2 regions of the Pseudomonas sp. AC193 genome follow, and region 2 is predicted to be linked to the other one. Evidence: predicted binding sites of a transcription regulator. Region 2 holds the regulator's gene; the other holds the start of a gene.
What was found. The regulator sigma-54, encoded in region 2, starts transcription at its own class of promoters, with help from an activator protein. The targets are predictions, from matches to a motif close to ANTGGCATNNANNTTGCTNT.

Region 1 (7,611 bases), 4.2 Mb from region 2:
CTGACCACAGCAGCAGATAACCAGCCACCGCGCCCCACAGCGCAGCGTGCAATGGCACGAACAAGCCGAAACTGTTGACGATCAACCCCAGCCACAACAAGGGCAGCACCAACACATCGGGCAGCAATTGATGTTCGGTGTCGATCAGGCTCATCGCCAACAGACCCCAGGTCAGGAAGATCAGCAGACACGCCTGCCAGCCAAAGCCGAAGTGCCAGGCGATAAATGCCGAGAGGAGGCCGCAGGCCAGTTCGGTCAACGGGTAACGTTTGCTGATCGGCGCTGCACACGCGGAACAGCGGCCGCGCAGCCACAGGTAACTGAGCAGCGGAATATTTTCCCACGCCCGAATTCGATGCGCGCAATGCGGGCATTGCGAGTGCGGCAGCATCAGGTTGTAAGTGGGCAGCGGCGTTTCGCCGGGCAGGCCGAGGACGTCCTGGGCCTGCTGGCGCCAATCGCGTTCAAGCATCTTCGGCAGACGCCAGATCAGCACGTTAAGGAAGCTGCCGACCACCAGCCCGAGCAACAGCGCGGTGATGACAAAGGCCAGCGGATACAGGGCAAACAGTTCGTCGATGGGCATATCAGATCGCTGAGCCGAGTTGAAAGATCGGCAAGTACATCGCCACCACCAGACCGCCAACAATCACCCCGAGTACCACCATGATGAACGGCTCCATCAGGCTGGTGAGGTTGTCGACCATGTTGTCGACTTCCTCTTCATAGAAACCCGCAACCTTGTCGAGCATCTCGTCGAGTGCACCGGACTCTTCACCGATCGCAGTCATCTGTACGGCCATGTTGGGAAAAATGCCTGTGGTGCGCATCGAAAAATTCAGCTGCATGCCGGTGGAAACATCCTGACGAATACGCAGAATCGCGCGCTTGAACACCACGTTGCCCGCGGCGCCAGCCACCGAGTCCAGCGCTTCAACCAGTGGCACGCCGGCGGCAAATGTTGTCGACAGCGTTCGGGCGAAACGCGCGACGGCGGACTTGTACATCATCGCACCCACCAGTGGCAGTTTCAGCAGCCAGGTGTCGCGCCGATCACGCAACGCCTGAGATTTTTTCAGCGCATGACGGGTGCCGAAAAACGCCGCGATCAGTAAGCCGAGAATCGCCCACCACCATTGCTGCATGAATTCTGAAAGGCTGATCACCATCAGGGTGAAAGGCGGCAGCTCAGCACCGAAACCGGAGAACACTGACTGAAATTGCGGCACCACTTTCACCAGCAGAATCCCGGTGACCACCGCAGCGACCAGCACCACGGCGGTCGGGTAGGTCATGGCTTTCTTGATCTTGGCTTTAAGCGCTTCGCTTTTTTCTTTATAGGTCGCGACGCGCTCCAGCAAGGTGTCGAGCGCACCGGACTGCTCGCCGGCGTCGACCAGGTTGCAATACAACTCGTCGAAATACTGCGGCTTTTTGCGGAGCGCGGCGGCGAAGCTGTTACCGGCAGCAACTTCCTGCTTCACCTCGTCGACCAGTTTGCGCATGGCCGGGTTATCGAAGCCTTCGCCAATGATGTCGAACGACTGCAACAGCGGCACGCCGGCCTTCATCATCGTTGCCATTTGCCGGGTGAACAGGGCGATGTCCTGCGCCTTGATGCGTTTGCCCAGACTCAGCCACGACACGGATTTTTTGCGCACCTTGCCCGGGTTGATCCCTTGTTTGCGCAGCTGCGCCTTGACCAGCGCCGGATTCTGCCCGCTCAGCTCGCCGGTAACTCTGCTGCCTTTGCGATCCGTGCCTTCCCAGGCATAGATGCTGATTTTCGCTGCCTTGACCGCCATGTTCAGTCCTTGGTGACCCGATTGATTTCTTCAAGGCTGGTGATGCCTTGCATGGCCTTGTGCAGACCCGAGGTGCGCAGGTCATCGAAGCCGTCGCGGCGCATTTGACTATCGATTTCCAGCGAGTTGCCTTCGGCCATGATCAACCGTTGCAGCTCGGGTGTGTTTTTCACCACTTCATAAATCCCCACACGGCCTTTATACCCGCCGTTGCAATGATCGCAACCGACCGGCTCGTAGATCGTGAAATGACCGATGCGTTCCTCGGGGAAACCTTCCTTGATCAGGGTTTCGCGGGGAATCTCGATGGGTTTCTTGCAGTGGCTGCACAATTTGCGCGCCAAGCGCTGAGCGATGATCAAGCTGACGGACGTGGCGATGTTGAAGCCGGGAATGCCCATGTTGTGCAGGCGCGTGAGGGTTTCCGCGGCGCTGTTGGTGTGCAGGGTCGAAAGTACGAGGTGACCGGTCTGCGCGGCCTTGATCGCGATCTCGGCGGTTTCCAGATCGCGGATCTCACCGACCATGATCACGTCCGGATCCTGGCGCAGAAACGAGCGCAATGCCTGAGCGAAGTCGAGGCCTTGGCGCGGATTGACGTTGACCTGATTGATGCCTTCCATGTTGATCTCCACCGGGTCTTCAGCGGTGGAGATATTGATATCGACGGTGTTGAGAATATTCAGCCCGGTATACAGCGACACGGTTTTCCCCGAACCGGTAGGGCCGGTGACCAGAATCATCCCCTGTGGCTGCTTGAGTGCGGCCATGTACAAGTCTTTTTGCGCTGGCTCGTAGCCGAGCGCGTCGATACCGATCTGTGCGCTGGACGGGTCGAGAATCCGGATCACCACTTTTTCACCCCACAGGGTCGGCAGCGTGTTGACGCGGAAGTCGATCGACTTGCTCTTCGACAGGCGCATCTTGATCCGCCCGTCCTGCGGTTTGCGCCGCTCGGAGATGTCGAGGCTGGCCATGACTTTCAGGCGCGCGGCGATGCGCCCGGCCAACTGGATCGGTGGTTTCGCCACTTCGCGCAGAATGCCGTCGGTGCGCACACGCACGCGGTAGTTTTTTTCATAGGGTTCGAAGTGCAGGTCGGACGAGCCGCTTTTGATCGCGTCGAGCAGCATCTTGTGCACGAAACGCACGACCGGCGCATCGTCGGCATCCGGGCCCATGCTCTCCTGTTTAGCATCGTCGATGGCCTCGACATCGAGGCCGTCGAGGTCGACGTCGGCCATGTCTTCGAGCCCCGAGGCATGGGTGTCGAAGAATTTTTCGATGGCATCGGTGAGCTTGTCGTCCTCCACCAGAATGGCTTCGGTGTTCAGCCCGGTGCTGAACTGAATGTCGTTGATCGCCTGATGATTGCTCGGGTCGGAAATGCCCACGAACAGTTTGTTGCCACGCCGCCACAAGGGCAGGGCGTGATGCTGGCGCACCAGTTTTTCGCTGACCAGGCCTTTGGGCTGGGTTTCCTTGTCCAGACAATTGAGGTCGAGGAACGCCATGCCGAAGTGTTCCGAAGCGATCTCGGCCACCTGCCAGCTCTTTACCAGTTTGTTCTGCACCAGGTAGCTGACCAGCGATAGCCGATTGCGCTGGGCCTGTTGCCAGGCTTGTTGGGCGCTTTTTTCCGTGAGCAGTTCGGCCTGCACCAATTGCTTGGCCAGACCGCTCAGAGCGATGTCATTCATGGGGATTCCGCACGCTTGCCGTTCATGACTTATAGCCTAGTCAACCGGCAGCGCCAAACATGCCGGGCGCAGGTGACAAAAAGTGTCAGATAGTGCGGTCAGAGGTTGTAGGAAACGGCGTCGCAAGCGCTGTGCGCCCAGCGTGCGGGGTCTGGCGGGCGTTGGCATGGGCTATGCTGCGTCCCTTGCAGATCATGAGATTTCGACTCATGCATGGAGCGTGTCTATGAAAAAACAACAAGGTTTTACGCTGATCGAACTGCTGATCGTAGTGGCGATCATCGGGATTCTGGCGACCATTGCCCTGCCGCAGTACACCAAGTATCAAGCGCGGGCGAAGGTCACGGCGGGTCTGGCGGAAATCAGCGCGCTGAAGATTCCGTTTGAAGACACGATTAACCAAGGGACTGACCCTAGCCTGACGAACGTCACCGGTAGCGCCACTTTCACCACCACCAACTGCGGCACGGTAGCGGCGTCGGGTACTGCGTCTTCCGGGGCAGGCAGTATCGTTTGCACACTCGCTAACGCACCAGCTCCAGTGCTGGGCAAAACGATCACGCTGACTCGCTCGTCCGGAACTGGCTCGGCAGCGGGCGTCTGGAGTTGCGCATCGACGGTCAACGCCGACTACGCGCCTAAAGGCTGCCCAGGTAGCGGCACTTAATAGAGATCCTACATTGACCTTCGACTGAAACATGCCCCGTTTACGGGGCATTTTCTTTGCCCGGCGATAAATAAAAGCTTCAATAATTTCAGCGTCTTAGGAACTTTCCAAAAAACCGCAACTTGCATGCGATTAATCTGCAAGTCATGCAAATTGCATGAATCCGGAAATTTACATTTTTGCTAAGCTATTGATTTATAAGGTTTATATGTCGTCGAAAAAGTTGGCACAGCGTTCGCAATGTATATGGCAACCCTGCTGACAAGACACGCAGCAGACTTTCCAGAAAAACAGGAGTTACTCGTATGAAGAAGTTCGCTATCACTGCCGCTGCTGCTACCGCGCTGACCCTGACCATGGCTTCCGGCGCATTCGCCCAAACCACTCAGACCTCCCAGGCTCCTATGACTCTGGCCGCCGGTGAAATGACCAAAGCTTCCGAAGCTACTTCCGATACCTGGATCACCACAAAAGTCAAAAGCGACCTGGTTACCGAAAAAGGCATCCCAGGCACTGACATCAAAGTAGAAACCAACAAAGGCGTTGTTTCGCTGTCGTCGACTGTAGCTGTCACCGAAGCTCAGAAAACCACCGCCGTTAACATCACCAAGAAAATCAAAGGCGTCAAAGCGGTCTCCGCTGACGGCCTGAAAGCCGAGTAAGGCTAAGGCTTCTCGCCTGAACCGGGAGAAGACGCGACAGGCGGGCCGAGCAATACGTCTGCCGCACCTTTAGAGTTCATGCGAACGGCCACACGGATGTGGTCATTACGGGCCCCGACACTTGTGTCGGGGCCCGTTCTATTTCAGGCGCAAAAATTTACAGGCCAATACAAAACAAAATGTGGGAGCGGGCTTGCTCGCGAAGGCGGTGTGTCAGCCAAATATGTATTGACTGATACACCGCTTTCGCGAGCAAGCCCGCTCCCACATGGGATCTGTGTTAGCGGTTAGTTACCGCGTTTGCTGGTGATCTGCCGCAGGCGGTTGCCTTCAAAGCGCAGGTATTGGTACATGCCGTTGTTCGGCCCGTACGTCCATTCCTCGACCTGAAACTCTTCACGCCGATTGGCGCTGCGCTTGTAACCCAGCGGATCGCGACCAACCGGTTCGCCGCACTTCTGCAGCACTTCGCTGGCGCGGTCGCCGAGGCTGACCAGTTGACTGCCGCAGCGCAACGTATCCGACGCCCAGACGTGGCTGGCAGCCAGCGTCAGGGCGATCGCCGCCAGCCACTTGCCTGTCATTACTCGGCGTCCAGATGCAGCGGCGTGATCACCCGACCATCGCTTTCAGCCTGACCGAGATTGGCGTCGATGAAGTACACGCGGTCATCGGCCAGTTGGCCTTTGTCGACCAGATAATCCTTGATGCTGCTGGCGCGATCCTGACCCAACTGACGCAGCAACACGTCGCTGCCACTCCAGAACTTGATCACGCCTTCGCGCATTTTCGCCGTGCGTTCTTCCTTGCCCAGATCCTTCCATTCAGCCGGCGGCTGGGTTTTCAGACGGGTGCGATAAATGCCTTCGAGCAGCGGGCCTTTTTCGCCTTCCGGCACTTCGATCAAAGATGCTTGAGCCGGGACTTTATCGCCACGGCGCTGGAGCATTTTGTAGTAGTTGTACTGATATTCACGTTCCAGACGCTGCTCGGCGATCAACGGACCATCGCTGCTTTGCGCGGCGGTGCCTTCGATTTCCAGACGCAGGGCAGGGCGTTCTTTCAGCGCTTGCGACAGCTTCACCAGCGCGCCTTCGGCGTCTTTGCTCAACTCACTGGAGCCCGGCGCGAACGACACGGTGCCGAGGTCTTCGGAACCGCCACCGCTGACCAAACCGCCAATCAGCTTGAACGGCGCCGCTGCGGCTTTGACGATCAGGTTGCGCAGGGTCTGCCAGACAATCGGCATCACGCTGAACTGCGGGTTGTTGAGGTCGCCGGTCACCGGCAATTCGATGGAAATTTTGCCGTCGACGTCCTTGAGCAGCGCAATCGCCAGTTTCAACGGCAGGCTCACGGCGTCCGGGCTGTCGACCTTCTCACCGAGCTGCAACTGTTCGACCACCACTTTGTTCTCGGCTTTCAGCTGGCCTTTGGTGATCAAGTAATGCAGGTCGAGATTGAGCCGGCCCTTGCGGATCCGGTAACCGGCGAACTTGCCGGAATACGGCGTCAGCGTGGTCAGCTCGACGCGTTTGAAACTGGTGGCGATGTCGAGGCTGGCCATCGGGTCGAACGGGTTGACCGCACCCTTGATGGTCACCGGTGCATAGCGGTCGACCTTGCCCTTGATGTCGACGCTGGCCGGTTTCGCCTGACGGCTGTCGATGGTGCCGATCTGACCGTTCAGTTGTTGGATCGCAGTGGCGAAGTTTGGCGTCAGGCTGAAGTCGGCGAAGTTGGCCGAGCCGTCATTGATCGCAATGCCGCCGATATGAATGCCCAGCGGCTTGTCCTTGCTGGCCGGTTTCGCCGCAGCGGATTTCGCGCTGCTGTCGGCCGGTTGCGGGATCAGCAGATCGTCGATGTTGGTGGTGCGATCATCGTTGATCATGAAGCGCGCATACGGCTGGAACAGGTTGACCTTGTCGATCGACAGGCTGTCACCGTGCTGATAATTCAGGCCTTCGACCACCACTTGCTGCCACTTGAGAAAGTCGCGGGTTTTCAGGGTGTCGAGGGTGTGCAGTTGATCGATCTGCGCGCGGCCGGTCACGCTGAGGGCCAGCGGCTCGGTGCTCTTGAGGTTGACCTTGAGGTCACTGCCGAGCATGCCGCTGCGCAGTTCCAGACGAATAAACGGGTTGATGTAGGACTGTGCGACACGCAGGTCGATGTCCTGGGTTTTCACATTGAGCTGGGCGTTGACCGGCGCCAGATTGACCGTGCCGTCGGCGCTGAGCTTGCCTGATTTGCCCACGCCGCTGTCGAGTTTGACCTTGAAGGGCGAGCCGTTGAGGCTGTCGAAATCCTGCAGATCAATGTTCAGCGGCGTGATATCCAGCGCCACCGCAGGCGTGGCGGAACGGTCGGCGAGGTGAACGGTGTAGTCGCGCAGTTGCACGTCTTTGAGCAGCACTTGCCATGGCTTGCTTGGCGCCGTCGGTTCAGCTTTCGGCGAATCGGCAGCGGCCGGTGTGCTGGCCGGTTCGGCGGCGGCTTTGGCGGCGGGTTTTGACGGTTGGCTGGCGAACAGTTTTTGCCAGTCGAGCTGGCCGTCAGCTTCGAGAGCGGCCCAGGTTTCCAGTTTCTGGCTGCGGATCTTGCCGACCACCACGTGTTGCTTGGCCAGATCGATGCTGGTGTCGCTGACGTCGAGGCGCTCAAGCTTGGCCAGCGGGCGGCCATCCGGAGCGCTGATCGCGAACGGCGCGATGCTGACGTTGACGTTGTTCAGCAGCAGTTCGGTTTCTTTCGACAGGTTGAGTTTGTATTCG
Region 2 (7,611 bases):
CTGAAGGAAAGCAGGATACACCTGCTATCGAACGTAAGAGGACAGTATGAGGCTCGTTAAAACCCTCCCTATTTTGCTCAGTCTGGGCGCAGCACTGGGAAGCGTGAGCGCCTGGGCTCTGCCGAACGATCAGCAGCAACCTATCCGTATTCAGGCCGACGACGCCCAACTGGACGACAAGAACGGCATCGCCACCTATAAAGGTGATGTGATCATCACCCAGGGTTCGATGATCGTTAAAGGCAATACGGTGACTATCACCCGCACGCCAGCCGGCGATATCGACGTTGTAACGTCGGTGGGTAACCTTGCCTACTTCGAGCAACTGCAAACCCAGGGTGACGCCAAGCCTGTACAGGGCTGGGGCGTGACGATTCAGTACCACGCCGCGCAAAACCGCGTCGTGCTGATCGACAAGGCCAAGGTCGTCGACAAGGACAACAACACGACTCAGGGCGAGAAAATCGTCTATGACACCGTGAAGAAACTGGCCAGCGCCGGTCGCGCTACCGGCAGCAAAGTCACCGAATCGCGTCCGCGTATCGACATGGTGATCCAGCCGAAGAAGAAAACCGACGAGAAGACCCAGTAATGGCAACTCTGAAAGCTCAGCACCTGGCCAAGGCCTATAAAAGCCGCCAGGTCGTGCGTGATGTCAGCCTGTCGATCGACAGCGGCCAGATTGTTGGTTTGCTCGGCCCGAACGGTGCCGGTAAAACCACCTGCTTCTACATGATCGTGGGTTTGGTACAGGCCGATCAGGGCCGTGTGCTGATCGACGATCTGGACGTCAGCCACCAGCCAATGCACGGTCGTGCCAAGGCCGGTATCGGCTATCTGCCGCAAGAAGCGTCGATCTTCCGCAAACTGTCGGTGGCCGACAACATCATGGCCATCCTCGAGACCCGTCAGGAACTCGACAAGGCCGGTCGCCGCAAAGAGCTGGAAAGCCTGTTGCAGGAATTCCACATCACCCACATCCGCGACAACCTCGGCATGAGCCTGTCCGGTGGTGAACGCCGCCGGGTGGAAATCGCTCGCGCGCTGGCCACCGCACCAAAATTCATCCTGCTCGACGAACCGTTCGCCGGTGTCGACCCGATCTCGGTCGGCGACATCAAGCAGATCATCCACCACCTCAAGGCCAAGGGCATCGGTGTTCTGATCACCGACCACAACGTCCGCGAGACGCTGGATATCTGCGAAACCGCTTACATCGTCAACGACGGTCAACTGATCGCCGAAGGTGACGCCGAAACCATCCTGGCCAACGAACTGGTCAAGGAAGTGTATCTGGGTCACGAGTTCCGCCTGTAAGCGTCACAGTGCCCGGTGCGCAGCCGGAGTGCTGTATCGATTCAAGCTGGATTTAATACGCTTAATTGTTACAGCGCTCTAGGCAAACACTTCAGTTTCAGGCATATAATTTGCTTAAGTTTGGCGCTTCGGCGCCCTGTAGTGGATGGCGCATAGCGCCGGCGAATAAGGTGTTAAGCCCCTGCCATGAAACCATCGCTAGTCTTGAGAATGGGCCAGCAGCTGACGATGACACCGCAGCTGCAACAGGCCATCCGCCTGCTCCAATTGTCGACCCTGGATCTGCAACAGGAAATCCAGGAGGCTCTGGAATCCAATCCGATGCTCGAACGCCAGGAAGAAGGCGACGACTTCGACAACTCGGATCCCATGGCCGACAACGCCGAACAGAAGCCCACCGAGATCCAGGAACCTTCCTATCAGGAAGCCGCACCGACCGTCGATAACCTCGAAGACGGCGAATGGAACGAACGAATCCCCAACGAACTTCCGGTCGACACTGCCTGGGAAGACGTTTACCAGACCAGCGCCAGCAGCCTGCCCAGCAGCGATGATGACGAGTGGGATTTCACCACCCGCACCTCCGCCGGCGAAAGCCTGCAAAGCCACTTGCTGTGGCAACTCAACCTCGCACCGATGTCCGACACCGATCGCCTGATCGCCGTGACCCTGATCGATTGCATCAACAATCAGGGCTACCTGGACGAAACCCTCGAAGAAATTCTCGAGGCGTTCGATCCGGAACTGGACATCGAACTGGACGAGATCGAAGCCGTCCTGCACCGCATCCAGCAATTTGAACCGGCCGGTATCGGCGCGCGCAACCTCAGCGAATGCCTGCTGCTGCAATTGCGTCAGCTGTCGGCCAAGACGCCTTGGCTGGCGGAAGCCAAACGTCTGGTCAGCGATTACATCGATCTGCTCGGCAGCCGTGATTACAGCCAGTTGATGCGCCGTATGAAGCTCAAGGAAGACGAGCTGCGCCAGGTCATCGAACTGGTACAAAGCCTCAACCCGCGTCCGGGCTCGCAGATCGAATCCACCGAAGCCGAATACGTCGTCCCTGACGTCATCGTGCGCAAGGACAACGAGCGCTGGCTGGTCGAGCTGAATCAGGAATCGATGCCACGCCTGCGGGTCAACGCGCAGTACGCCGGTTTTGTGCGTCGTGCCGACACCAGCGCCGACAACACCTTCATGCGCAATCAGTTGCAGGAAGCCCGCTGGTTCATCAAGAGCCTGCAGAGCCGCAACGAAACCCTGATGAAAGTTGCCACCCAGATCGTCGAGCATCAGCGCGGTTTTCTGGAGTACGGCGACGAAGCCATGAAGCCGTTGGTGCTGCACGACATCGCCGAAGCAGTCGGCATGCACGAATCAACGATTTCCCGGGTGACCACGCAGAAATTCATGCATACCCCGCGCGGTATTTATGAACTGAAATACTTTTTCTCCAGCCACGTCAGCACCTCCGAAGGCGGTGAATGCTCGTCCACGGCGATCCGCGCGATCATCAAAAAACTGGTTGCCGCGGAAAATCAGAAAAAGCCGTTGAGTGACAGCAAGATCGCTGGTTTACTGGAGGCACAAGGCATTCAGGTGGCTCGCCGCACCGTCGCCAAGTACCGCGAATCCCTCGGGATCGCGCCTTCGAGCGAACGCAAGCGGTTGATGTAAGCCACGTTACAGCGTTCCAGTGGCAGGCTATCCAGCCTGCCGCTTTATGCACTGGCAACGAAGGAGAAGCTGTATGCAAGTCAACATCAGTGGACACCAACTGGAAGTGACCCAACCTCTGCGTTCCTACATCGAGGAAAAACTCCAACGACTGGAGCGACATTTCGACAAGATCACCAACGTGCAAGTCACGATGTGTGTCGAAAAGCTGAAGCAGAAAATCGAAGCCACCTTGCATATTCCCGGCAGCGAAGTGGTCGCCAACGCAGAAGATACTGATATGTATGCTGCGATCGACTCACTGACCGACAAGCTGGATCGCCAACTCAAAAAGCATAAGGAAAAGACCCAGAGCCTCCTCCAGGGCGCGACCGGTCGATAACCCCCCATTCCATGATCCGACTTGAAAGTATCCTGACCCCCGGCCGTTCCCTCGTGAACGTGCCGGGCGGCAGTAAAAAGAAAGCCCTCGAACAAATTGCCAACCTGATCGCCCGCGAAGTGCCGGATCTGGAGATGCAAGATGTCTTCGAGGCTCTGATTGCCCGTGAAAAACTCGGCTCGACCGGTTTTGGCAACGGCATCGCCATTCCCCATTGCCGCCTGAAAGGTTGTGTAACGCCAATCAGCGCGTTGATGCACCTTCAAGCCCCTATCGATTTCGACGCCATCGACGGCGCGCCGGTTGACCTGCTGTTTGTTCTGCTGGTTCCGGAAGCCGCCACCGATGCGCACCTGGAATTGCTGCGCCAGATCGCCAGCATGCTGGATCGCAAGGATGTGCGCGATAAACTGCGCAGCGCTCCGAGCAACGAAGCCTTGTACCAGGTCGTACTGGACGAGCAAAACGGGCAGTAATCATGCGTTTGATCATCGTCAGTGGCCGTTCCGGCTCGGGTAAAAGCACCGCACTGGATGTCCTTGAGGACAACGGTTATTACTGCATCGACAACCTGCCGGCGGGTTTACTGCCGGAACTGGCCGAACGAGCGCTGATTCACACCGAATTGGCGCAACCGCTGGTCGCCGTATCGATTGACGCGCGCAACCTGCCAAGCCATTTGTCACGCTTTCCCGAATTGCTCGAAGTCGTCCGTAGCCGGCACATTCAATGCGATGTGTTGTACCTGGATGCCGACGAGGAAACCCTGCTCAAGCGTTTCTCGGAAACCCGCCGCCGCCACCCGCTGAGCAATGCCAACCGCTCGCTGGCCGAGGCGATTCAGGATGAAACCGCCCTGCTCGGCCCGATCGCCGACCTGGCTGATCTGAAGATCAACACCACCAGTCTGAACCTGTACCAGTTGCGCGACACCATCAAGCTGCGCCTGCTGAATCAGCCGGAGCCGGGCACGGCGTATCTGGTTGAGTCATTCGGCTTCAAGCGCGGCATGCCGGTGGATGCCGATCTGGTGTTTGATGTGCGCTGCCTGCCCAACCCGTACTGGAAGCCGGAACTGCGTGCGCAATCAGGGCTCGATGCGCCGGTGGCTGAATATCTGGCAGCGCAACCTGACGTCGAAGAAATGTTTCAGGACATCTTCACTTACCTGCACAAATGGCTGCCGCGCTTCGCAGCGAGCAACCGCGCCTACGTCACGATTGCCATTGGCTGCACCGGCGGGCATCACCGCTCCGTCTACCTGACCGAACGTCTGGGTCAGGCCCTGCAGAAAACCCTGAAGAACGTCCAGGTTCGCCACCGCGACCTCACTTAAAGGATTCACACCGCGATGCCTGCTCTGGAAATCGAAATCATCAACAAACTGGGCCTGCATGCCCGCGCATCGGCCAAGTTCGTTGGCGTGGCCGGGCAGTATCCGGATTGCACGATCAGAGTGGGTCGCACGCCGGAGACCACGGTTGATGGCAAAAGCATCATGGCGATGATGATGCTGGCGGCTGGCAAGGGCACCAAGATCTATTTGAGTACTGAAGGGCATCAGGAACAGGAAGCGCTGGATGCGCTGGTGGCGTTGATCAACAACTACTTCGATGAAGGTGGCTGAGAGCAAAAGTCAAAAGATCGCAGCCTTCGGCAGCTCCTACAGTGAACGCATTCCAATGTAGGAGCTGCCGAAGGCTGCGATCTTTTGATCTTCAACCTAATGCGGTATCCATCACCATCATCAAACAAAATCCGCTCAACAAGCCAAGACTGGCCAGTTTGTCATGACCATTGCGTCGCGACTCGGGGATCACTTCGTGGGTCACCACCAGCAACATCGCCCCCGCCGCCAGCGCCAGCCCTAACGGCAACAACACCTGCGCAAGACTGACCAGCCACGCGCACAACAGCGCAAACACCGGTTCAACCAGTCCAGACGCCGCGCCGATCAAAAACGCTTTGACCCGCGACATCCCCGCCCCGGCCAATACCAACGCAATCACCAGACCTTCCGGCACATCCTGCAAAGCGATGCCCATGGCCAGGCTGTCCGCATCCGGCATGCCGCCACCGGCAGACACACCGACGGCCATGCCTTCAGGGATGTTATGGGCAATGATGGCGAACACGAACAACCAGATCCGTGGCGGAATCACTGGGCGATCGACAGTGCCGACGAGCATTTCCGGGGACGCGCCCGAGACCTTTAGATCAACCAGATACAACCCGAACGCACCGAGCATGATGCCAAAACAGATCAGGCCACTGGCGCCCCACGGCGTCAGGCCCAGGCTCTCAGCAGCGGCGATGCCCGGCACGATCAGCGAAAACGCCGTCGCCGCCAGCATCACCCCGGCACCAAATCCCAGCAACGTATCGCTGAGTGCCTGCGGCATGCGCCGAATCACCAGCACCGGAACAGCGCCAAGCGCCGTGCCGAGCGCGCAGATCGCACCGCCCTGCAACGCCCGTAATAGCCTCGGTTCCAGATTCAGCCATGCCAGTCCGTGGGCAACCAGCAAGGTCATGCCCGCCAACAGCAATAGCGATCCCACTGCGTAACGAAACATACGCCCACTTCCGATCGCCAGTGTTTCAGTGCCCATAGTCAGCCTTGGATTGTTTTTATAGATGACTTAAACCAGTGCGGCCTGATAGCGCGCAGCAACTTCCGGCCAATTGATCACGTTGTAGAACGCGTTGATGTATTCCGGGCGACGGTTCTGATAGCGCAGATAGTAGGCGTGCTCCCAGACGTCGAGACCGAGAATCGGCGTGTTGCCGTTCATCAGCGGGCTGTCCTGGTTGCCGCTGCTTTCCACGGTCAATTTCTTCTCCGGGGTCACGCTGAGCCAGGCCCAGCCGCTGCCGAAACGGGTCAGTGCAGCTTTGGTGAAGGCGTCCTTGAAGCTATCGAGACCACCGAGATGTTCTTCGATGGCCTTGGCCAGCGCGCCATCCGGCTTGCCACCACCGTTGGGCACCATCACTTCCCAGAACAATGAATGGTTAGCGTGACCGCCGCCCTGATTGATCACCGCCGCACGGAGTTTTTCCGGCAGATCCTTAACGCTGGCGACCAGTTTTTCCACCGGCCACTCGGCGTATTCAGTGCCTTCTACCGCCGCGTTGAGGTTGTTGATGTAGGTCTGGTGATGTTTGGTGTAGTGAATCTCCATGGTCTGCGCATCGATATGCGGTTCCAAGGCATCGTAGGCGTAAGGCAAAGCGGGCAAGGTAAAAGCCATTTCAATGGACTCCATGGTGATGTGGGGCAGGCGCGCGGCGCGCATTGCCGGTATCCGGGTGCAGCAGGCGTTGAGTGCGCGGGTATTCGCCGTGTTCGCTGATGAAATTCAGCAGCTCGACATAGGTTTTGCTGCTCTGGCGCAGCGCCGCTTCACGCAATGCCAGGCGTTGGCGTTCGTCCTGCATGGTTTGCAACAGCCGTTGATGGATGGCGCAGAGGTATTCGGCGCTCTCCTCCGGTTGATTCAGGCGCAGGTGTAAATCCGCGAGGTTGTGGTGCGAGATGACGCAGGCCGCCACCGCTTCGTCGGCGTCCGCCCAGCGTTCGAACAACACTTGCGCCAGGGCCAGGGCTTGCAGGTAAGCCTCACGGGCGTCGATCAGTTCGCCCAACATGAAGCAGCGATTGGCCCGTTCGATCGTGCGTTTCCAGTGCTCCATGGTGAGCCTCCAAAGCGGTTGCGGGGTTTACACGCCGCCGGCGGTGAGTTTCTCGGGATTGAGTAACTCTTCCAGTTGGCTGCGTGACAGATCGGTGTGTTCCAGGGCGACGTCGATCACCGGACGGCCTTCTTTGTAGGCCTGCTTGGCGATTTCGGCGGCTTTCTGGTAACCGATGATCGGGTTGAGCGCAGTGACCAGAATCGGGTTGCGCGACAACGCTTCTTTCAAGCGCGATTCATTGACCTTGAAGCTGGCGATGGCTTTGTCGCCGAGCAGGCGGCTGGCATTGGCCAGCAGTTCGATGCTGCTCAACAGGTTCTGCGCGATGATCGGCAGCATCACGTTCAATTCGAAGTTGCCCGACTGGCCGGCGATGGTGATCACCGAATCGTTGCCGATCACTTGTGCGGCAACCATGGCGGTGGCTTCCGGAATCACCGGATTGACCTTGCCCGGCATGATCGACGAGCCCGGTTGCAGGGCTTCCAGCTCGATTTCACCAAGGCCGGCGAGCGGGCCGGAGTTCATCCAGCGCA

Region 1: ACZZ0D_RS00940 (pilin) is a predicted target of sigma-54. The motif match lies at 3,666-3,685, and genes of this name have one in related genera.

What each region holds. Positions count from the first base shown of each region.
Region 1 is NZ_OZ409832.1:191,746-199,356, forward strand. Features, by position in the region: gene ACZZ0D_RS00925 (prepilin peptidase) at 1-586, opposite strand, end outside; gene ACZZ0D_RS00930 (type II secretion system F family protein) at 588-1,805, opposite strand; gene pilB (type IV-A pilus assembly ATPase PilB) at 1,808-3,505, opposite strand; gene ACZZ0D_RS00940 (pilin) at 3,732-4,172, shown strand; gene ACZZ0D_RS00945 (BON domain-containing protein) at 4,478-4,834, shown strand; gene ACZZ0D_RS00950 (DUF2845 domain-containing protein) at 5,122-5,418, opposite strand; gene ACZZ0D_RS00955 (DUF748 domain-containing protein) at 5,418-7,611, opposite strand, start outside.
Region 2 is NZ_OZ409832.1:4,358,915-4,366,525, forward strand. Features, by position in the region: gene lptC (LPS export ABC transporter periplasmic protein LptC) at 1-60, shown strand, start outside; gene lptA (lipopolysaccharide transport periplasmic protein LptA) at 47-592, shown strand; gene lptB (LPS export ABC transporter ATP-binding protein) at 592-1,317, shown strand; gene ACZZ0D_RS19765 (RNA polymerase factor sigma-54) at 1,504-2,994, shown strand; gene hpf (ribosome hibernation-promoting factor, HPF/YfiA family) at 3,068-3,376, shown strand; gene ptsN (PTS IIA-like nitrogen regulatory protein PtsN) at 3,388-3,852, shown strand; gene rapZ (RNase adapter RapZ) at 3,855-4,712, shown strand; gene ACZZ0D_RS19785 (HPr family phosphocarrier protein) at 4,728-5,003, shown strand; gene ACZZ0D_RS19790 (ZIP family metal transporter) at 5,095-5,988, opposite strand; gene ACZZ0D_RS19795 (superoxide dismutase) at 6,019-6,630, opposite strand; gene ACZZ0D_RS19800 (hypothetical protein) at 6,632-7,072, opposite strand; gene ACZZ0D_RS19805 (class II fumarate hydratase) at 7,100-7,611, opposite strand, start outside.